Linked DNA regions of Cupriavidus metallidurans CH34. The protein of the gene in region 1 interacts with the protein of each later gene in a pairwise test. Links are inferred from orthologs where the notes say so. Each region holds a gene or a part of one and is shown on either strand. Other genes may lie near its edges. The genes, in order: pheT and secD.

Evidence for each region.
Region 2: the proteins of pheT (region 1) and secD interact in binary tests that used the Escherichia coli proteins (3 or more experiments, as listed by UniProt). The link is inferred for Cupriavidus metallidurans CH34 from one-to-one orthologs.

The regions. Positions count from the first base shown.
Region 1 is NC_007973.1:1,274,281-1,285,718, forward strand. Bases 1-3,065 are described here. They hold pheT (phenylalanine--tRNA ligase subunit beta), read left to right. Parts: upstream 1-341; coding sequence 342-2,789; downstream 2,790-3,065. Other genes in these bases: pheS (phenylalanine--tRNA ligase subunit alpha), read left to right, coding at 1-264; RMET_RS05870 (integration host factor subunit alpha), read left to right, coding at 2,874-3,065. Also shown: more of RMET_RS05870, read left to right, coding at 3,066-3,284; RMET_RS05875 (MerR family transcriptional regulator), read left to right, coding at 3,464-3,898; RMET_RS05885 (acetyltransferase), read left to right, coding at 4,193-4,846; peptide-methionine (S)-S-oxide reductase MsrA, read right to left, coding at 5,295-6,026; RMET_RS05895 (cytochrome c biogenesis protein DipZ), read right to left, coding at 6,054-7,844; RMET_RS05900 (IS5-like element ISRme1 family transposase), read left to right, coding at 8,044-9,144; peptide-methionine (R)-S-oxide reductase MsrB, read right to left, coding at 9,272-9,742; RMET_RS05910 (response regulator transcription factor), read left to right, coding at 9,894-10,637; RMET_RS05915 (sensor histidine kinase), read left to right, coding at 10,634-11,438.
Region 2 is NC_007973.1:3,197,474-3,208,729, forward strand. Bases 4,128-7,010 are described here. They hold secD (protein translocase subunit SecD), read left to right. Parts: upstream 4,128-4,577; coding sequence 4,578-6,443; downstream 6,444-7,010. Other genes in these bases: yajC (preprotein translocase subunit YajC), read left to right, coding at 4,128-4,373; secF (protein translocase subunit SecF), read left to right, coding at 6,468-7,010. In the rest of the region: ATP-dependent DNA helicase RecG, read right to left, coding at 1-1,454; tRNA preQ1(34) S-adenosylmethionine ribosyltransferase-isomerase QueA, read left to right, coding at 1,616-2,677; tRNA guanosine(34) transglycosylase Tgt, read left to right, coding at 2,697-3,827; more of yajC, read left to right, coding at 4,047-4,127; more of secF, read left to right, coding at 7,011-7,442; RMET_RS14780 (CaiB/BaiF CoA transferase family protein), read left to right, coding at 7,732-8,982; RMET_RS14785 (response regulator), read right to left, coding at 9,219-10,217; RMET_RS14790 (hybrid sensor histidine kinase/response regulator), read right to left, coding at 10,214-11,256. UniProt on the Escherichia coli protein: Part of the Sec protein translocase complex. Interacts with the SecYEG preprotein conducting channel. SecDF uses the proton motive force (PMF) to complete protein translocation after the ATP-dependent function of SecA.

The DNA.
Region 1 (11,438 bases):
GTGCGCTTCCGTCCGTCGTACTTCCCGTTCACCGAGCCGTCGGCTGAAATCGACATGGCGTTCGGCAACGGCAAGTGGCTGGAAATCTCCGGCTCGGGCCAGGTGCACCCCAACGTGCTGCGCAATATGGGCCTCGATCCCGAGCGCTACATCGGCTTTGCGTTCGGCTCCGGCCTCGAGCGCCTGACGATGCTGCGCTATGGCATCAATGACCTGCGACTGTTCTTCGAAGGCGATGTGCGCTTCCTGCGCCAGTTCGCCTGATATGGCGTACCGCCCGAAGCAATAACGCAGCTCCAACGTCCCAGACAACTCAGAATACCTACCGGATCAGAAGCGCCATGCAATTCTCGGAATCCTGGCTTCGCACGTTCGCCAACCCTGAAAAGATCTCCACCGACGCGCTGTCGCACAGCCTGACCATGGCCGGGCTCGAAGTGGAAGAAGTGGGCCCCGTTGCGCCGCCGTTCACGAAGATCGTGGTGGCCCGCGTGCTGGCCACCGAACGCCATCCCAACGCCGACCGCCTGAACGTGTGCCAGGTGGATGCCGGCACCGGCGAAACGCTGCAGATCGTTTGCGGCGCACCCAACGTCACGCCCGGCATCGTTGTGCCGTGCGCGCTGGTCGGCGCAGTGCTGCCGCCGGGCGAAGAGGGCGGCAAGCCGTTCGAGATCAAGGTCGGCAAGCTGCGCGGCGTGGATAGCTTTGGCATGTTGTGCTCGGCACGCGAACTGAAGCTGTCCGAAGATCACGGTGGCCTGCTGGTCCTGCCGGACGACGCGCCGGTGGGTCAGGACATTCGCCAGTACCTTGATCTCGATGATCAGGTCTTCACGATCAAGCTGACGCCGAACAAGGCCGACTGCCTGTCGATCCATGGTGTTGCGCGCGAAGTGTCGGCGCTGACCGGCGCCGCGCTGACGCTGCCGGACATGTCGCCAGTAGCCGTGACGATCCAGGACAAGCTGCCCGTCAAGATCTCCTCGCCGGACCTGTGCGGCCGCTTCTCGGGCCGGATCATCCGCGGCGTGAACGCACGCGCGGCCACGCCTGCATGGATGGTGCAGCGTCTGGAGCGCTCGGGGCAGCGCAGTATCTCGGCGTTGGTCGACATCTCGAACTACGTGATGCTCGAGTTAGGCCGTCCGTCGCATGTGTTCGATCTGGACAAGATCCACGGCGGCCTGGATGTGCGCTGGGGCCGCAAGGGCGAACAGCTCAAGCTGCTCAACGGCAATACCGTCGAGGTGGACGAGCAGGTGGGCGTGATTTCCGACGACAAGGAGATCGAGAGCCTGGCCGGCATCATGGGCGGCGACAGCACTGCCGTTTCGCTCGACACGACCAATATCTACCTGGAAGCCGCATTCTGGTGGCCCAACGCCATCCAGGGCCGCGCGCGCCGCTACAACTTCTCGACCGATGCCGCGCATCGTTTCGAGCGTGGCGTGGACTACGCCACCACCGTCGAGCATATCGAACGCATCACCGCGCTGATTCTCGACATCTGCGGTGGTCAGGCCGGCCCGGTGGACGACCAGACCGTCAATGTGCCGCAGCGCCAGCCCGTGAAGCTGCGCGTGGCGCGTGCCGAGCGCGTGCTGGGTATCGAACTGTCGTCGGCGGAGATCGCTGACGTCTTCCAGCGCCTGAACCTGTCGTTCACGCGCTCGCAAGGCGACGAAGGCGAGGTGTTCGAAGTCACGCCGCCGAGCTATCGCTTCGACATCGAGATCGAGGAAGACCTGATCGAGGAAGTCGCGCGTATCTATGGCTTCGAGCGTATTCCGGCCCGCCCGCCTGTGGCCGAAAGCGAAATGCGTCCGACCAACGAAGGCCGCCGCTCGCAACACGTGGTGCGCCACGCGCTGGCCGCGCGCGACTTCAACGAGGTGATCAACTTCGCCTTCGTGGAAGAGCAGTGGGAGCAGGACTTCGCGGACAACAACAACCCGATCCGGCTGCTGAATCCGATTGCGAGCCAACTGGCCGTGATGCGTTCCACGATGATCGGTGGTCTGCTCGACAAGGTTCGCTACAACCTTAACCGCAAGGCTTCGCGCGTGCGCCTGTTCGAGGTGGGCCGCGTGTTCCACCGCGATCCGAAGGTGGTCGACGGCGGCCTGACTGTTGCCGGCTACCACCAGCCGATGATGGCTGCTGGTATCGCCTACGGCCCGGCGTTCGATGAGCAGTGGGGCGTGGCCACGCGTCCGGTCGATTTCTTCGACATCAAGGGCGATGTGGAAGCGCTGTTCCACCCGCGCGTGCCGCGCTTCGAACCAGTGGCGCATCCCGCGCTGCACCCGGGTCGCGCCGCGCGTGTGATCGTCGATGGCAAGGCTGTCGGCGTGGTAGGTGAACTCCATCCTCGCTGGCTGCAGAAGTACGAGCTGACGCAGGCGCCGGTGCTGTTCGAACTCGAACTTGACGCGCTGCGCGGTGTAGGTCTGCCGGTGTACACGGAGATTTCGAAGTTCCCGGCCGCGGTTCGCGATCTGGCTGTGGTCGTGAAGCAGTCGCTGCGTGCGCAAGACATGCTGGACGCCATGCGCGCGGCGCTGGACAAGGGCGGCTTCGGCCATTTCGTCCAGAGCCTCGTGCTGTTCGACGAGTTCCGGCCGAAGGCCGCGTCGGCGGCCATTGGCGCTGACGAGAAAAGCCTTGCGTTCCGCGTAACGTTGCAAGATACTGGGTCGACCCTCCAGGACGAGACAGTCGACAGTGCGGTGCGCTGCATGATCGACGCGCTGACGGCAGGCTTCGACGCCCGCCTGCGCGCTTAAGCGAATCAGGCAGTCCACCTTCAATTGGAGCGCCCGGGCACAGCCCCCGGGCGGATCGCGGCAGATTTTACAGAGCGATCTAGGATGAACGATCGAGACACGATTTCCATGAATGCTGCAGACCTGGGCGATGCAAGCGACCGGCACGCTGCCTCCCTCGACGACGCATCGCCGGAAGCCCGTGCCGCCGAGGTGCCTACCCTGACTAAAGCCGAACTTGCAGAGATGCTGTTCGATCAGGTTGGCCTGAACAAGCGCGAATCGAAAGACATGGTCGAAGCGTTCTTCGACGTGATTCGAGAAGCGTTGGAGCGCGGCGACAGCGTCAAGCTGTCAGGCTTCGGCAACTTCCAGTTGCGCGACAAGGCGCAACGTCCCGGCCGCAACCCCAAGACGGGAGAGATCATCCCGATCACGGCGCGCCGTGTGGTGACGTTCCACGCCAGCCAAAAGCTCAAGGCACAGGTGGAGGAGCGCGCGGGCCTGGAAGCCTGACGCGCGAGGGCATGTGCCGCACGGGCAGTATCGTCGCGGCAGCCACACATCTGTAACGACGCGCAACCGGGTGATTGCCCGCGGCGATTGCAGTCTGTATGCTGCAATGCCGCGCGCAGTTCGCGTCCAACCGAGCCAACCGGCTCTGGTCCACGGCCTGACATCAGACTACCCAACGCATGACGGAAAAATCCAGCGAGCGCGTCGCGCTGCCGCCGATTCCCGCAAAACGCTACTTCACAATCGGTGAGGTCAGCGAGCTCTGCGCCGTCAAGCCGCATGTGCTGCGCTACTGGGAACAGGAATTCACCCAGCTCAAGCCCGTGAAGCGACGCGGCAATCGCCGTTACTACCAGCATCACGAAGTCCTGCTGATTCGCCGGATTCGCGATCTGCTGTACGAGCAAGGCTTCACGATCAACGGCGCGCGCAACCGCCTCGACGAAGGGCGCCATCACGGCGCTGGCGTCGCTGGGGGTGCCGAGCCCAGTGAGGTTCAGGTTGCCGTGGAGGAAACACCTGTGCTTTCTGTTGACCTGAATGCGCTGCGCAACGACCTGGTCGAAGTGCAGCACCTGCTGGCGCAATTGAAAGAGATCGCACGGCACCAATAAATTGGCTTGGAACTACTAGCCATCGTCGAATTGACGGTGATATACTCTCCCTTCTTCGGGGCGTAGCGCAGCCTGGTAGCGTACCTGCATGGGGTGCAGGTGGTCGGAGGTTCAAATCCTCTCGCCCCGACCAGAAAATGAAAGGCCTGACAGGTTTCCTGTCAGGCCTTTTTGTCATTTGTTGCTGTCGGTCCCGCAAATGGAAGGTTTGGAATCTGAGAGTCAATAGCGCCGTCGACAGGCTGGCTTCAGTATGCTAAAAACGCACGTCCAGAAAAACAGAGGAGAGTACCTATGCGTATCGCCATTTACGGCTGCAGCGGATTCGGTCGAGAAGTCGCTCCTATTGCCAGAGATACAGCACGTCGCATTGGTTCTGGCACTTTGAATGAGGCCGTTGTTTTTGTAGACGATGATGTCTCCAACATCGGGACCATCAAGAACGGGATTCACGTTATTTCCTTTGACGAGCTTCAGTCGAAGCAATCCGATCGCTTGGTAGTTGTTGCGGTTGGCTCCAGCACCGTGCGCCGGGCGATTGTTGCCAAGTGCGAGGCGGCGGGCCTGAAGTTCGCGAGCGTCAGCGCACCGTCGGCCAGATTCCTCGATGAGGTCAGTCTTGGCGATGGCGCCATTTTCTGCGATTTCTCCATGGTGACGTCCAACGTCAGGATTGGACGTCACTTCCACGCAAACATCTATTCCTACGTGGCGCATGATTGTGTGGTCGGTGACTTCGTGACGCTGGCACCCAAGGCCTGCGTGAACGGTAATGTGATCCTTGAGGATGACGTGTATGTCGGTACAGGCGCGGTGATCAAGCAGGGGACGCCTGAAAAGCCGCTGCGCATTGGTAAAGGTGCAATCGTCGGCATGGGCGCCGTGGTTACCAAAGACGTTCCGCCTGGCGCGGTGGTCGTTGGCAATCCTGCACGCGTCAAGGAGTGACTTCCGTTCGGCGATTTGCGGCAAGGGCTGCCAACTGATGTTGGCCCCTGTTTCCGAAGGAAACACGATGCCGGCACTCGCGTTGTAAATGCGAGCGGCAAGAATGCGGGGTAGGAACACCTCTTACCCCAGATGGAAAGCGAAAGGCCTGACGGGAAACCTGTCAGGCCTTTCGCTTTCTTTCATCTTGTAACGCTGTCCGAAATAAGCGCAGCACGCTGCAATCCTTCCTTACATTTCGGACATAGGTTCTCACCCTGTCATCGACTAGCCTTTCCCCATTGCATCGACACGGCAGCTTGCGCTGTCGGAGTAGGAACGGATGAACTGGCGAGACATATTTCTGATTGGTTTTGGATGGGTGGGGGCTTGCCTGGCTGCCGGCTGGTTCCTGACGATAGCGGTCAAGGTGCTGGGTTGACCCTGGCGCCATCTCTCACCGATCGCTTCAACCTCCCTTCGATACCAGCACCGCATCATTCCGATACACGTCCGGGAACATCGTTTTCAGATTGCCGATCTTCGGCAGGTCATTGATGACGATGTACGGATAGCTCGGATTCTTGACGAGAAAATCCTGGTGATAGTTCTCGGCCGGAAAGAACCCCTTGTAATCCTCGACGCGCGTGACGATCGGCGCGCGGTACGCTTTCGACGTGTCGAGCTGGGTGATATACGCCTCGGCAATCGAGCGTTGCACCGGCGAGCGCGGGAAGATCGCCGAGCGGTACTGCGTACCGTGATCGGGCCCCTGATAGTTCAGTTGCGTAGGATTGTGCGCGACCGAGAAGAAGATCTGCAGCAGCTTGCCGTAGCTGATCTGGGTGGGGTCGTAGCGGATTTCGACCGACTCCGCGTGTCCGGTCATGCCGGTGCCCACCATCTCGTATTGGGCGTTGCTGGCCGAGCCGCCAGAGTAACCGGACGTTACCCGTGTAACGCCGCGGACATGTTGGAACACGCCTTGCACGCCCCAGAAGCATCCACCGGCGAATACCGCGGTCTCGGTATGGCTCGTGCCGGCTTTTTCGTCGACGGCCGGCGCGGGGATCTTCACGGCGGCCTCGGCCGAGATCGCGGGTAGCTCCCACATTGCGGCCGCCACCATCAGCACGGCCAAGCTTGCGAGCTTCAGCGCGGTGGGGCGGGTCCAGCGTTGCAGTGTTGTCATGGCATCCATGGTCAGACTCCTTGAAGGAAGCGTAGATCAGCCGAACGTGAACGCATAGGCCTGCACGCCGGGGTCGAGGAATTCGATGGCGAACGTGCGATCGGCGACGTCGCCTTGCTGGCGTACGAGTTGATACAGGCGCTGTCCGGTGACGGTCCCGCTGCCATCCGCGGCGACATCGGTGCCGTGCGATGCGCCCGGGACCTTGCCGTCGATCGTCACGCGGAAGCGCACTGGCTTGCCGTCCGCAGCCGGGCCGAGCACCAGGTGCAGGTCGCGGGCGTGGAAGCGATAGACGATCTTCCCGCTGGCCTGTTCCAGCGTTGCCTGTTCCTCGCCAACCTTCCAGTTGCCCGCCAGGCCCCACTCATTGAGCGTGGGGTGGGCCGGCGCAGCGTAATCCTTCGATTGATCCGGCCTGGCGCCACCCGGAGACGCGAAGTTCTCGGCACGGGCGTAGCCCACATAGGTTTCCTGCGAACGTAGCGTGCTGGCATCGGCGGGCATCTCCACGCCGTGCATGGCGTTGTCCGCGGTCATTGCCACCTTCGTCACGTCCGCGTGCCCCGCTTCGGCCAGCAGTTGCCGGATCACGGCTTCCGATTTCTCGTATTCGCCTTCGCCGAAATGATGGAAGCGCACGCGTCCCTGGGCGTCGATGAAGTAATGCGCCGGCCAGTAGTTGTTGTTGAACGCGCGCCAGATCGCGTAGTTATTGTCGATGGCCACCGGGTAGGTCACGCCGAGATCTTTCGTGGCCTTGCGGACGTTGTCGATATTGCGTTCGAACGCAAACTCGGGGGCATGGACGCCGATGACGACCAGGCCTTGATCCCGGTATTTCTCCGCCCAGGCCTTTACGTAGGGCAACGTGCGCAGGCAGTTGATGCACGAGTACGTCCAGAAATCGACCAGCACGACCCTGCCGCGCAAAGCTTCCGCAGTCAGCGGCGGCGAGTTGAGCCATTCCACCGCGCCATTGAGGCCCGGGAACTGGCCTTCCACTGGCAGCGTGGCGGGGCGGTCGACGGCTCGCATCATCATGGCTCCGCCTTCTGCTGGAAGGCTGGTGGCGGCCATCATCGCGCCGCCGCTACGGTCCTTGTGTCCCAGTGCGTCGACCAGGCGCTGCTCCAGGCCGCCGGTGGCCACGGTCGAGACGCGTGTCAGGATGCCCGTGTCGAGTCCGAGCGCGATTGCCGCCACGCCGGCCAGCATCGCCACGCCGATCCCCCGGCGAACCCATTCGCCAGCGTCGAGCGAACGCTTCATCGCGGTGAATACGCGTCCGCCGATCAACAGAGCCACCGCCAACGATGTGGCCGCGCCTGCGGCGTAGGCCAACAGCAGCAGCGTCGTGCCCAGGCTTGCACCCTGAAGGGCGGCGCCGGTCAGCACGAGGCCGAGGATCGGGCCCGCGCATGGCGCCCACAGCAGGCCGGTGGCAATGCCGAGCAGGAACGACGATGCAGGGCTGGCAGGCTTGCCGTCGGCCTGCGCGAAGTTTGACAGCCGGCTACCGGCATTCACCAGCGGCCGCATCAGGCGTTCGGCAAGCCGGGGCAGCAGCAGCGTCAGTCCGAACACGGCCAGTAGGGCGATGGCGAGCCAGCGGCCATACTGGTTGGCTTGAGCGACCCAGCCGCCACCGACCGCGGCGAGCGTGGCCACGCCGGCGAAGGTGAGGCCCATGCCGGCCAGCAGAGGCAGGCCGCTGCGCGCGAATGGTTGATCGGCGCGCGCGAACACGAACGGCAGTACGGGCAGGATGCAGGGGCTCAGGATCGTGAGCGCGCCACCCAGGTAGGAGAGGATCAGTAGGAGCATGGCAATGGGTCCGCGATAGGTCTGCGAAGGGTCTGCGATGGGCCTGGTCAGGCGGATACGGGGCGGAACGTCATGGCTACGCCGTTCATGCAGTAGCGCAGTCCCGTAGGCTTAGCAGGCTGCTGAAATACCGGCAGCGAACGTCAGCGCGACGACTTGCTGAATCGTTAATCTGAGGACTCCATACAATCCCACGTTCATGCGCGGCGCTGACACCTTCACCGAAAGTTTGTTCACCATGCGGCGGCTGGAAGATTTCGTGCCGAAGTCCCACCCCCTGCGCGCGATCCGCACCATGGCGAACCAGGCGCTGGCGAAGATGGATCGGCTGTTCGCGCAAATGTACGAGGCCGATATCAAGGGTGGCCGGCCCAGCATCGCGCCGGAGAAGTTGCTGCGGGCCATGCTGCTGCAGGTGCTCTACAGCGTCCGGTCGGAGCGCCAGCTCATGGAACAGACGCACTACAACTTGCTGTTTCGCTGGTTCATTGGCCTGGCGATGGATGATGTGGTCTGGGTGCCCAGCGTCTTCAGCAAGAACCGGGAACGGCTGATCAAGCACGATGCTGTGATCGACTTCTTCAACGAAGTGCTGGCCATCGCGCAGAAGAAGGACTGGCTGTCGGGCGAGCACTTCAGCGTCGACGGCACGTTGATTAAGGCGTGGGCTGGCCACAAGAGCTTTGTACGCAAGGATGGCGACGACCAAGACGATAACGACGGTGCTGACTTCAAGGGTGAAAAGCGCAGCAACGAGACGCACGAGTCCAAAACCGATCCCGATGCCAAGCTGTACCGCAAGGGCAAAACCGCCAGTGAACTGCGTTACATGGGTCATACCCTGAGCGACAACCGCCACGGCCTGGTGGTGAGCGCCATGGTGACCAATGCGGACGGACACGCCGAGCGCGAGGCCGCGAAGGTCATGCTCAACGATGCCAGGCAGGTGATTGAGGACCTGAATGTGGAAGTCACCGTGGGTGCGGACAAGGGCTACGACGCGCACGAGTTCATTCAAGCCTGCCTGGAGTTGAAGGTGACGCCGCACGTCGCACAAAACACCTCTGGCCGCCGCTCGGCCGTTCCCGACGCCATTGCAGGCACCAAGGGTTATGCCATCTCACAGCAGAAGCGCAAGCTGATTGAACAAGGCTTTGGATGGGCCAAGACCGTTGGGCGCATGCGCCAGGTGATGGTGCGCGGACTAAAGAAGGTCGATCAAATGTTTGTGCTGAGCATGGCCGCCTACAACCTCGTGCGCATGCGTTCGCTGGGACAAATCCGTCCGCAGTTGCAGTAATCGCGGCAATGAGGCCGGAAACGGTCGCCAAATCAACGAAAAAGTCGGTGAAGTGACGATCAGCTTCCGGATTGTGAAAAATAGCGAGCCCATCAGCCTTGCAGAGGGAAGCTTCGCTTTTATGCGGCTAGTACTTCAGCAGCCTGTTAGGGCCGTCGTCGAACACGTGGCCAAGGTGGCCACCGCATCGGCGGCAATGCACTGCCGTGCGCACCATGCCGAACGTGCGGTCCTCGGTGGTGCCCACTGCGTTGGCCAGCGGCGCCCAGAAGCTCGGCCAACCAGTGCCGCTGTCGAACTTGGTTGACGACGAGAACAGGTCGAGCTGGCAGCCCGCGCACGAGAAAACGCCCTTGCGATGCTCATCATTGAGTGGGCTGCTGAAGGGGCGCTCGGTGCCTTCGTGGCGCAGTACCGTGTACTGGGCCGGCGTCAGCTTCTGGCGCCACGCCTCATCGCTCAATGTGACTTCGAAGGATTGGGCGCCGCTTCCGGCGGCGTTGGCATTGCCGGCGGCCAGCAGCCGCCAGCCGCCGACGGCGGCAAGCGTAGCGGTCAGCGAGCCGCCCGAAAGCAGAAAGCGTCTGGTGATGCGCATGGTGGTCTCCGTGCTCGGGATGGGTTGAACGCATGGTAGGCAACCATCCATGGCGGAGTCCTCGCCAAACCTTAAACAATTCGTGATAACTGGAATGGCGGATTTCTGCACAATAGAGCCAGTTCAGAACCGAGGGCCAAGCCGCCGCACCATGGAACACGCCAAACGCATCCTGCTGGTCGAAGACGATGTCGGTATCGCCAACGTGCTGGCCATGCACCTGCGCGACGAGCGCTACGAAGTCGTGCATAGCGCCGATGGCGCCGAGGGGCTGCGCCTGCTGGAGCAGGGCGGTTGGGATGCGCTGGTGCTGGACCTGATGCTGCCCGGCGTGGATGGTCTCGAGATCTGCCGCCGGGCCCGGGCGATGACGCGCTACACGCCGATCATCATCACCAGCGCGCGTTCCAGCGAGGTGCATCGCATCCTGGGGCTCGAACTCGGTGCCGACGACTATCTGGCCAAGCCGTTCTCGGTGCTGGAGCTGGTGGCGCGCGTCAAGGCGCTGCTGCGTCGAGTGGAGGCAATGGCGCGCGATGTGCGGGCCGATGCCGGCAGTCTGGAGCTGGCCGGACTGGCCATTGATCCTCTCGCGCGAGAGGCCGCTGTCGACGGCAAGCGCCTCGACCTGACCCCGCGCGAGTTCGACCTGCTGTACTACTTCGCGCGCCATCCGGACAAGGTGTTCTCCCGCATGGACTTGCTCAACGCGGTGTGGGGCTACCAGCACGAGGGTTACGAGCACACGGTGAACACGCATATCAACCGGCTGCGCACCAAGATCGAGGTCGATCCGGCGCAGCCGAAGCGCATCCTGACTGTGTGGCGGCGCGGCTATCGGTTCGTGGCCGATCCGCAAGCCGACGCCGCGCAGGACGAAGGGGAAGCATCGTGAACCTGTCCCTGACACAACGGCTGTCCGCCGTTTTCGCCGCGTTGTTGCTGGCCTGCTGCGGGGCCTCCGCCTGGCTGCAGGTGCGGGCCAACGCGATGCATGAGAAAGAGGTGGTCCAGGACATATCGCGCGGGCTCGCCGCATACATCGCGCGCAATGCGCTGCTGGAGGATCAGAGCGCCATCGCGCCGCAGGCATTGCGCCAGCTCTTCGGGCAGTTGATGGTCGTGAATCCTAGTGTTGAGGTCTATCTGCTCGACGATCAGGGGCGCATTCGCGGGCACGATGCGCCGGCCGGCCACCTGGTGCGCGATCACGTGAACCTGGCGCCGGTGAAGAAGCTGATCGACGGTGGGGCGCTGCCGATCTTTGGCGACGACCCGCGCAGCGACAGCGGGCGGAAGGTGTTCAGCGCGGCGCCGTTGCGGCAGGGCGGCTATATCTACGTGGTGCTGCAGGGCGAGGCGCATGACAAGCTGGCCGCGCTGGCATCGCGCGACGCGGTCATGCGGACCACGCTCTGGTCGATGGCGTTGGTGGCCGCGCTCGGGCTGGTGGCGGGTCTGGTGGCTTTCGGCCTGATCACGCGCCCGCTGCGACGCCTGACGCTAGAGATCCGGCAATTTGATTCGGGTGATGCCGGCGATTTGCGGAGATCCGGCATCCCGGGTGCCGGAGCTGCCGACCGGATACAAGAGCCGATGCAGCGCGACGAGATCGCCGCGCTACGCACGGCGTTCCGTCAGATGGCCGACCGGATCGAGACACAATGGCGCGCGCTCAAGCAGCAGGATCAGGAGC
Region 2 (11,256 bases), 1.9 Mb from region 1 along the record:
ATTGGCGTGCGGCCGGGCGGCAATTCGTCGATCACCGACACATCGAGGTCGGCGTAGTAGGTCATCGCCAGCGTGCGCGGGATCGGCGTGGCCGACATCATGAGCTGGTGCGGCACCACTTTTTCCTCCGCCGGTCGCGCCGGCTCGCCCGGCTGGTCCGCTTCCCCGGCCTTGCCACGCAGCGCCAGCCGCTGGGCAACGCCGAAGCGATGCTGCTCGTCGACCACGGCCAGACCGAGCCGGGCGAACCGAACGGTGTCCTGGATCAGCGCATGGGTGCCGATCACGAGCTTCGCCTCGCCTGATTCGGCGCGCGCCACGGCCTCGCGCTTCTCCTTCGCCTTCAGACTGCCCGCCAACCAGACCACAGGCACGCCAAGCGGTTCGAGCCATGCGGACAACTTGCGGAAATGCTGCTCGGCCAGGATTTCGGTCGGCGCCATCAACGCGGCCTGATAGCCGGCGTCGATCGCCTGGCACGCGGCCAGCGCGGCGACGATCGTCTTGCCGCTGCCCACGTCGCCCTGTAGCAGACGATGCATGGGGTGCGGACGGGCCATGTCGGCGGCGATTTCCTCGACCACCCGCTGCTGCGCGCCCGTCAGGCGGAACGGCAGCGCGCCAAGGAAGCTGGTCAGCAAGCCACCCGCACGGCGCGGCATCGACGGCGCGTTCTTCTCCTTGCGCGCGGCCTGCGAGCGGCGCAGCGAAATCTGCTGCGCGAGCAGTTCATCGAACTTGATCCGCACCCACGCCGGATGCGAGCGATCGGCCAGCGCGGCCTCGCTTTCCTGCTGTGGCGGGTTGTGCAGCAGGCGCAGGCAATCGATCAGCGGCGGCAGCTTCAACTGCGCCAGCGGCCCGCGCAGCACCGCCTGGGGCAGGGTTTCCGGCATCGGCGTGCGCTGCATCGCCCCGCCGATGGCCTTGCGCAGGTAAGCCTGAGAAATCCCGGCGGTGGCCGGATAGACCGGCGTCAGGCGGTCCGGCAACGGCTCGCCCGGCGTCACCGCCCGCACGGTTGGATGGACCATCTCGGCGCCAAAGAAGCCGCCGCGAATCTCGCCGCGCACGCGCAGACGCGTGCCTTCGGCCATCTGCTTGGTCTGGCCGCCGTAGAAATTGAGGAAACGCAGCGTCAGTTCGCCGGTTTCATCGGCCACCTTGACCACAAGCTGGCGGCGCGGGCGGAACGTCACCTCGTTCGAGATCACTTCGCCTTCGATCTGCGCCGGCAGGCCAATACCCGCACGGTGGATCGCGTCGCGGATCGGCTCGAGCGTGGTTTCGTCCTCGTAGCGGAGCGGCAGGTGCAGCACGAGGTCGACACTGCGTCGCAGGCCGAGCTTGGCCAGCCGCGCTGCGGCCGTGGACGGCTTGGCATCGGCAGCCTTGGCGGATTTCCTGGCGGCGGAGGCGGGTTCGTCGATCGGTTCGGTGGCGGAGCCTGGCATCAGCGCGGGAATATGGGCGGCAACATGGGCAAGCAGGCGAAGCCTGGCGCCCAAGCCTTACAATGTCGGATTCGCCGATTTTACCCATGCCGTACCGATCACCGCGGTAGCACGCCCACAAAGCTTGCCGCCGTGCACGGTTTTGGCCGTTGTATCCAGCCATGTTGACCCTGTCCGATTTCGATTTTCCGCTGCCGCCCGAACTGATCGCGCAGTCCGCCCTGCCTGACCGCAGCGCCAGCCGTCTGCTGGTGGTGGAGCGGACCGCCCCCGAGGACACGTCCGAGGCGGTGCGGCTGGTCGACCGCGCCTTCAGCGACATCCTTGAATATCTGAATCCGGACGACCTGCTCGTGTTCAACGACACGCGCGTGATCAAGGCCCGTTTTTTCGGCCACAAGCCGAGCGGCGGCCGGATCGAAGTGCTGGTGGAACGGGTGGTCGATACCCACACGGTGCTGGCCCAGGTGCGCGCGTCGAAGACGCCTGTCGAGGGCAGCCTGCTGCACCTGGCGGATGACGCCTTCGCAGTGACCGTGGGCCCCCGCGTCGACCAGTTCTTCACACTGCGCTTTCCCGAGCCCGCGCTCGACCTGATCGAACGTTACGGCCGCCTGCCGCTGCCGCCGTACATCACCCACGACCCCGACGCCTACGACGAAACGCGCTACCAGACCGTCTACGCGCGCAACCCCGGCGCGGTGGCCGCGCCCACGGCCGGATTGCACTTCGACGACGCCCTGTTCGCCCGGCTGGACGCCGCCGGCATCCGCCGCGCCTTCCTGACGCTGCACGTTGGCGCGGGCACGTTCCAGCCCGTGCGTACCGAAAACCTGTCCGAGCACAAGATGCATTCGGAGTGGTATGCCATCTCGCCCGAACTGGCGGATGCCGTGCGCGAGACCCGCGCGCGTGGCGGACGCGTGATCGCCGTCGGCACCACGTCGCTGCGCGCGCTGGAATCGGCCGCCGCCGAAGATGGCACGCTGGAGGCGGGCAGCGGCGATACTGACATCTTCATCACGCCCGGCTACGCCTTCCGCATCGTCGACGCGCTGATCACCAACTTCCATCTGCCCAAGTCCACGCTGCTGATGCTGGTCTCCGCGCTGGCCGGCGTGGAGGCGATTCGCGACGCCTACCGTCATGCCGTGGACGCGCGCTACCGCTTCTTCAGCTACGGCGACGCCATGCTGCTCACCCGCCGCGACCGCCGCGCCTGACCGCCCCCGAGAACACACCATGCTCAATTTCGAACTGCTGACCACTGATGGCAACGCCCGCCGTGGCCGCGTCACGCTGAACCACGGCGTTGTGGAAACGCCGATCTTCATGCCCGTAGGCACCTACGGGTCGGTCAAGGCAATGTCGCCGCTCGAACTCAACGAGATCGGCGCGCAAATCATCCTCGGCAATACGTTCCACCTGTGGCTGCGCCCGGGGCTCGACGTCGTTGACACCCACGCCGGCCTGCACAAGTTCATCGGCTGGGACAAGCCGATCCTGACCGATTCGGGCGGTTTTCAGGTGTTTTCGCTGGGAGAACTGCGCAAGATCACCGAGGAAGGTGTCACGTTCGCATCGCCGGTCAATGGCGACAAGCTGTTCCTGTCGCCCGAGATCTCGATGCAGATCCAGCGCACGCTGAACTCAGACATCGTGATGCAATTCGACGAGTGCACGCCGTACGAGATCGACGGCCGTCCCGCCACGCACGACGAGGCCGCCCGCTCCATGCGGATGAGCCTGCGCTGGGCCAAGCGTTCGCGCGACGAGTTCGACCATCTGGCCAATCCCAACGCGCTGTTCGGCATCGTGCAGGGCGGCATGTTCGAGGACCTGCGCGACGAATCACTGGCGGGCCTGTCGGAACTGGACTTCCATGGTTACGCGATCGGCGGCCTGTCGGTTGGTGAGCCGAAGGAAGACATGATGCGGGTGCTGGAGCACGTTGGTCCCCGCTTGCCGGCGCACAAGCCGCACTATCTGATGGGCGTTGGCACGCCCGAGGACCTGGTGGCCGGCGTGGCGCACGGCGTCGACATGTTCGACTGCGTGATGCCGACCCGCAACGCCCGCAACGGCTGGCTGTTCACGCGCTTTGGTGACGTGAAGATCCGCAACGCGGCGCACCGCAACGACCCGCGCCCGCTGGACGAACAGTGCGGCTGCTACACCTGCCGTAACTTCTCCCGGGCCTACCTGCACCACCTGCACCGCGTGGGCGAAATCCTTGGCGCGCGCCTGAACACGATCCACAACCTCTATTACTACCTGGAACTGATGCGCGAGATGCGCACGGCCATCGAAGAGCACCGCTTCGAGGCATTCCGCCGCCAGTTCGCCGAAAATCGCGCGCGCGGCACACGCTGAGTGTCTCTCGGACCGGGCCGGCTGAGAACTTTCGGCGCGGCCAAGGTCGAATAGCTGGCCTGAAATCGGCCGCTTCGGGGTGGCTTTCCGCATCCTCCGCAAAGTACGCGGAACGCACCCCGAACAAACCCGCAATTCGCCCTAGAATGCCAAGGCGGGACAATGACCGGGTGATAGAATGCCCGATTCCCTGATTGAACTTTGTGACGGAGAAGTAACGTGTTTATCTCTAACGCTTTTGCCCAGACTGCTGGTATCGGCGGCGGCGCCGGTGGCCTGATGAGCTTTCTGCCGATCATCCTGATGTTCGCGGTGCTGTGGTTCATCATGATCCGCCCGCAGATGAAGCGCCAGAAGGAAACCAAGGCAATGATGGAAGCGCTGGCCAAGAACGACGAAGTCGTGACGGCGGGCGGCATCCTGGGCCGCGTCACCAAGGTCAACGAGAACTACGTGACCCTGGAAGTGGCCGAAGGTACGGAAATCACCGTGCAGAAGAATGCGGTGACCACTGTGCTGCCGAAGGGCTCGCTGAAGTCGCTCTGATCCGGCACGTTTTCCGCCTGAATCAGGCATGGACGTGGCGCACGACGCCTCCGACCATGCCCTGCGCAGCCGCCTGAATCCGCACAGGGGTCCCGTCCGGACCCTCCTACGGGTTGCCAGGCGGCTGTTTGCCAACCGGTCCGGCCGATCCGGCGCGCGATGCGCGCGATTATCGACCACGCCAACCGCAATGACTGGCCAACGATGAATCGTTATCCGATTTGGAAATACATCGTGATTCTGGTGGCTCTGGCCATCGGCATCACCTACACCATGCCGAACTTCTTCGGCGAGGCGCCCGCCGTCCAGGTATCGTCGGCCAAGGCCACGGTCAAGGTCGACCTGTCCATGCAGAAGCATGTCGAGGAGATCCTGGCGCAGAACCAGCTGCAGCCTGACGGGGTGTTCTTCGACGTGTCCGGCCAGTCCGGCTCGGTCAAGGCGCGCTTCCGCACCACTGACGAGCAGCTCAAGGCCAAGGACGTGCTGTCGCGCTCGCTGAACCCCGACGCGAACGATGCGACCTATGTCGTGGCGCTGAACCTGCTGTCCGGTTCGCCGCGCTGGCTGACCGCGCTGCACGCGCTGCCCATGTACCTGGGTCTGGATCTGCGCGGTGGCGTGCACTTCCTGCTACAGGTGGACATGAAGGGCGCCGTCGACAAGAAGCTCGACAGCCTGGCCGGCGATGCGCGCACGCTGCTGCGCGACAAGAACATCCGCCACGGCGGCATTGACCGTGACGGCGAGCGTCTGACCGTGCGCTTCAGCAATGGCGACGACGCGGAACGCGCGCGCGGCATCCTGGCCGACAACCTGCGCGAGCTGGCCTTCACGATGGACGGCACGAACATCGTCGGCACGTTCACGGAAGCCGCCCGCAAGACCGTGCAGGACGGCGCCGTCAAGCAGAACATCACCACCCTGCACAATCGTGTGAACGAACTTGGCGTGGCAGAGCCGGTGATCCAGCAGCAAGGCTCCGACCGCATTGTGGTGCAGCTGCCGGGCGTGCAGGACACCGCCAAGGCCAAGGACATCATCGGCCGTACCGCCACGCTCGAGGCGCGCCTGGCCGATCCGGATGTGCGCAACCCGCGCCCGGGTGACCCCGTGCCGTTCGGCGACGAGCTGTTCACGCAAGGCAACAGCGCCCCGGTGCTGCTGCGCAAGCAGGTGATCTTCACCGGCGACCGTATCGAAAGCGCCTCGGCCGGTTTCGACCAGAACCAGCGCCCGTCCGTCAACATCAAGCTCGACGCCCAAGGCGGCCGCATGCTGCGTGACGTGTCGCGGGAGAACATTGGCAAGCCGATGGGCATCGTCCTGTTCGAGAAGGGCAAGGGCGAAGTGCTGACTGTGGCGACGATCCAGTCCGAGCTTGGCTCGAGCTTCCAGATCACCGGTTCTTACTCGACCGAAGCCGCCAACGACCTGGCCCTGCTGCTGCGCGCCGGCTCGCTGGCCGCCCCGATGGAAATCATCGAGGAACGCACAATCGGCCCGTCGCTGGGCGCGGACAACATCCAGAAGGGCTTTGACTCGGTGGCCTACGGCTTCGCCGCGATCGCCGTCTTCATGGTGCTGTACTACATGCTGTTCGGCGTGTTCTCCGTGATCGCGCTGGGCGTGAACCTGCTGCTGCTGGTGGCGGTGCTGTCGATGCTGCAGGCCACGCTGACGCTGCCTGGCATCGCCGCTATCGCGCTGGTGCTCGGCATGGCCATCGACGCGAACGTGCTGATCAACGAGCGGATCCGCGAGGAACTGCGCGCGGGCGCATCGCCGCAGATGTCGATCGCCATCGGCTTCGAGCGTGCCTGGGCCACGATTCTCGACTCGAACGTGACCACGCTGATCGCTGGCCTGGCGCTGCTGGCCTTTGGCTCGGGCCCGGTGCGCGGCTTTGCCGTGGTGCACTGCCTGGGCATTCTGACCTCGATGTTCTCGGCGGTGTTCTTCAACCGCGGCCTGGTCAACCTTTGGTACGGCCGCAAGAAGAAGCTCCAGGGCTTGGCCATCGGTCAGATCTGGAAGCCGGACACCACCGACACCCCGGTCGCCAAGTAAGCCAGGACACATCAGGAACCCATCATGGAATTTTTCCGCATCAAGCGCGACATTCCGTTCATGAAGCACGCGTTGATCTTCAACGTGGTGTCCTTCCTGACGTTTGCCGCCGCTGTTTTCTTCCTCTGGCACAAGGGCCTGCACCTGTCGATCGAATTCACCGGCGGCACGGTGATGGAGGTCAACTACCAGCAGGCCGTCGATCTCGAGAAGGTCCGTGGCCAGGTCAGCAAGCTCGGCTACTCCGATGTGCAGGTGCAGAATTTCGGCACCTCGCGCGACGTGATGATCCGCCTGCCGCTGCAGAAGGGCCCGGACGGCAAGCAGGTGACCTCCGCGCAGCAGAGCGAGCAGGTCATGGGCGCGCTGACGGCGGCCTCGCCTGACGTCAAGCTGCAACGCGTGGAGTTCGTCGGCCCGCAGGTGGGCAAGGAACTGGCCACGGACGGCCTGCTGGCCCTGCTGTGCGTGGTGGCCGGTATCGTGATCTACCTGTCGTTCCGCTTCGAATGGAAGTTCGCGGTCGCCGGTATCATCGCCAACCTGCACGATGTGGTGATCATCCTGGGCTTCTTCGCCTTCTTCCAGTGGGAGTTCTCGCTCTCGGTGCTGGCGGCGATCCTGGCGGTGCTCGGCTACTCCGTGAACGAGTCGGTGGTGATTTTCGACCGGATCCGCGAAGCCTTCCGCAAGTACCGCAAGATGACTACGCATGAAGTCATCGACCACGCGATCACCAGCACGATGTCGCGGACCATCATCACCCACGGCTCGACCGAAATGATGGTGCTGTCGATGTTCTTCTTCGGCGGCCCGACGCTGCACTACTTCGCCCTGGCCCTGACTGTGGGTATTCTGTTCGGTATCTACTCGTCGGTGTTCGTGGCCGCGGCGCTGGCGATGTGGCTCGGCGTGAAGCGCGAAGACCTCGTCAAGGGCGACAAGAAAGGCGGCGACGTAACCGACCGCAACGACCCGAACTTCGGCGCGCAAGCTTGACGCGGCGCTCGGGTTGAACGAAAAAGGCACCTTCGGGTGCCTTTTTCGTTTGGCGAGGAGTCCGGGACTGCCATACCCGTCAGCACCCGTGGCAAAAAGCGCTGTGCGAGGGAACGAACTCGCCCGCAAACCCACCCTTGGCTGAATGACCGTCAAGCCAAATTGGACATTGCGTCAATCACCATTGTGATTGTTCTAATTATTTATGCGGGCAAGAATGTCCGATTAACCACAAGCAGATGATCGCCACGTCACGGCATACGTGAATGGCGGAGGCAGGAGACAAGCCATGCAGCAGACCATTGAACCATCCAAGGACACCGAACTGCCTCTCGACGGCGTGCGCGTGCTTGACCTGTCCCGCGTCTTCGCTGGCCCGCTGTGCGGGCAAGTCCTGGCCGACTTCGGTGCCGAGGTGGTCAAGGTGGAACATCCCGGCCGTGGCGATGACACCCGTGATTGGGGGATGCGCATTGGCAAGACGGAGACGACTTACTACAACAGCATGAACCGCAACAAGCGGTCCATCACGCTGGATCTGCAGAGCAAGGAAGGCGTGCAGATCGTCTACGAACTGCTGCCGAAGTTCGACGTCGTCATCCACAACTTCAAGACGGGCGGCGCCGAGAAGCTGGGCCTGGGCTACGAGCAGCTCAAGGCCATCAAGCCTGACCTCATCTACTGCGCCATTTCTGGATACGACACCAGCGGCCCGGAAGCGAAACGCCCCGGCTACGACCTCGTCATCCAGGGCGAGGCCGGCCTCATGGCGCTCAATGGCGAGGCCGATCAGCCGCCGTTGAAATTCGGCGTTGCGGTCGTCGACCTCATGACCGGCATGTATGCGGCACAAGCCGTACTGGCCGCCCTCTTCCGCCGCGAGCGAAAGGGCCTGGGCCAACTGATCGAGATGGCGCTGTACGACTGCGGCGTGATGGTGACGGGCTACTACGGCCTGGATGCCATGCTGCTGGGGCGCGACCCGGCACGCTACGGGAACGCCCATCCGTCCATCGTGCCCTACGGCATGTTCGAGGCTGCCGATGGTCCACTGATCATCGCGGTGGGAAACAACAACCAGTTCGACAAGTTCTGCCGCCAGGTCATCGAGCGCCCCGATATCGTCGAGGATCCACGCTACGCCACGAACGTCGAGCGCGCGAAGAACCGCGTCACCCTGACACCGCTGATCACGGGTCTGATCCATGCGTTTCCCCGCGACCTTCTGCTGGAACGCATGACCGCTTGCGGTATCCCGTGCGGCAGGGTGGCCGGGCTGCACGAGGCACTGACCAGCGAACGGACTCGCAGGGGTGGGCTGATGCGTGAGATGCCGCATCCGGTGGCAGGCACGACGCATGTATTTGCGCCGCCGTACCGTCTGGACGGAAAGCGCCCGCCGATTCGCAATGCACCGCCGACGCTTGGCGAGGGCACGCGCGCGGTATTGCAGAGTCTTCTGGATATGAGTGACGCGCAACTGCAAGAACTGCAGGCGCTCGGCGTTCTCACACTGCCCGAGGCACCTGCCAACTCCTGAGTCTTCTCCGCCCGCCGGCATGGTCCGCGCAGGACCGCCCGGCGAAGGGGACAGGCATTGGAAGCCGTTTCAAGACGATTGTGGCGTCGTTGCGGGGCCTTGCCAGAGCTGCTTCGCGTCATCGCGAAACAGCGTGTTGGAGAAAGACATTCGATGACCGCGCCGGCTCGCGCGGCATCGATTCAGGCCCCCTCCCCCCGCGTTTGCGGAGAGGGAGCCACTACGCTCACGTACGCTTAGGCTTCCGTCAACTGCTCGATCCACACGGCCAGCCGGTCCTTGGCGAACGACTCAGTCCGCGTTGTCGCGCGTGCCGTGATCGCGTCGCCTTCGCGCTGCAGTTGCAGCGCCCCACCAGCCTCTTCCAGCCACAGCAGCGCCGCCAGCCATGCCGCGTGCTCGTCGGATACAGCATCGGCCACGGGTCTTGCCACGAACTCACCGAGCGCGTCCGGCGCGGCCCACGTGACGACATCGCCGTCGCGGCGTACCGCTGCACCCAGCACTTCCGCCAGCACCGCCGTCGCGTCACCAGCGCCACGACCAGCCAGTCGCGCGCGGAACTCTGCCAGCTTCGTGCCAACCGCATGGCCGTACACGCCGCAGCGCTGGCTTTCCGCGCCGACCAGATCCGCATAGTCCAGACGCTGCCAGTCGGGCTCGGCATTGCGCGCACCCGCCAGCGACGTGCCAGCCAGATAGGTCTCCACCGGCTGGAATCGCCCCGGGCCGATCAGGCTGGCGCAGATCGCGTGGACCATGCCAACGCGCGTGGCCACGGTCTGCTTCTGCAGCACCATGAGCTTTTCACGCACCAGTTGATCACGCTCCCTGCGCAGACCAGACAACTCCAGCGCCTGCTTCATCTCCATGCGCAGCGCGGTAATGTCCCACGGCTTCTTGATGTAGCGATGGATCTGGCCCTGGTTCACGGCCTCGACGGTCTGGTCGAGTTCCGAGTACGCCGTGGTCAGAATCCGTACGATATGCGGATAGCGCTCGCGCGCGTAACGCAGCAACTCGTTGCCATATTCGCCCGGCATGCGTTGGTCGGACACCAGCACGGCCAGGCTGTCGCCATGGGCGTCGAGCAGCGCCTTGCCTTCTTCAACGGATCCCCCGGTCACCACCGGGGCAAGCTGGCCAATGGCGCGCTGGAAATACTTGACGGCCGTGGCCTCGTCATCGACGAACAGAATTGCCGGGGGTGCCTGCGTGGTATTCGGTTCGCTCATCGATCACTCCTGTTCATACGATTCTTCATATTGGGGAAATCGAGGGTTACGGTGGTGCCTGCGCCCGAAGCCGAAGCGATCCGGATGCCGCCACCAAAAGATTGCATGACGCGGTTACAGAAGATCATGCCCATCCCGCTGCCGCCCGCCGAGGCGTGCGTGGTGACGGGGTCGACGAGCAGACGATCCATCACCTCCGGCGGAATGCCGGGCCCGTTGTCCGCGATGCGGATTTCCGGCCGATCTCCAGCCACCACGACAAAGCGCAGCGACGGGTTGTCCACATCGGCCAGCGCGCGCAGCGCATTGCTCATCACCGACGACAGCACCAGCGCCACGCAGTTCGGCAGCGTCGGCACGGGAAAATCGTCGTGCAACTCGACTTGCACCCAGTTACGTTGGTTATCGGCAAACGGATAGCTATCCAGCAGGGATGCCACCAATGCCCCCGCACTGACGTCATTGCCCGGACCCGGCTTCGGCTTGGCACCGCCCGCGCTGCTGCGCACGGACTGCAGGAACGACGACAGCACTGCAAGGCAGTACTGGGCGTTGTCATGCATGGCACCGGCCGCGCGGCCGATCTCGGCATTACGCTGCTGGTTGTACTCGCCAGCCACGCGCGCCTCGATCCCGCGTGCGAAGTTGGCAATCGCCGCCAGCGGCGTATTCAGTTCATGGGCCAGAAAGGCCAGCGTCTCGTCGATCGCCATCAGCCTTTGCTGACGCACCGCGCGTTCGCGATAACGCTCTCCGGCCAGGCGCAGCACCTCGCGCACATCGGTCACGGTGATCGGCTTCTCGAGAATCTTGAAGACTTCGCCGCTATTGACGGTCTCGAGCAGCATGTCCTTGTCGGCATAGGCCGTGACCAGTATCCGCACGATCTGCGGATACTCCAGCGCCACCTGTCGCAGCAGGTCGCCACCATCGCGGCCCGGCATCCGATAGTCGGTGACCAGCACCGAGATCTTCGCTTGATGCTCCTGCAGGATGGCTATCGCCTCATCCGCGCCGGTGGCGGAAAGTACTTCGTGTT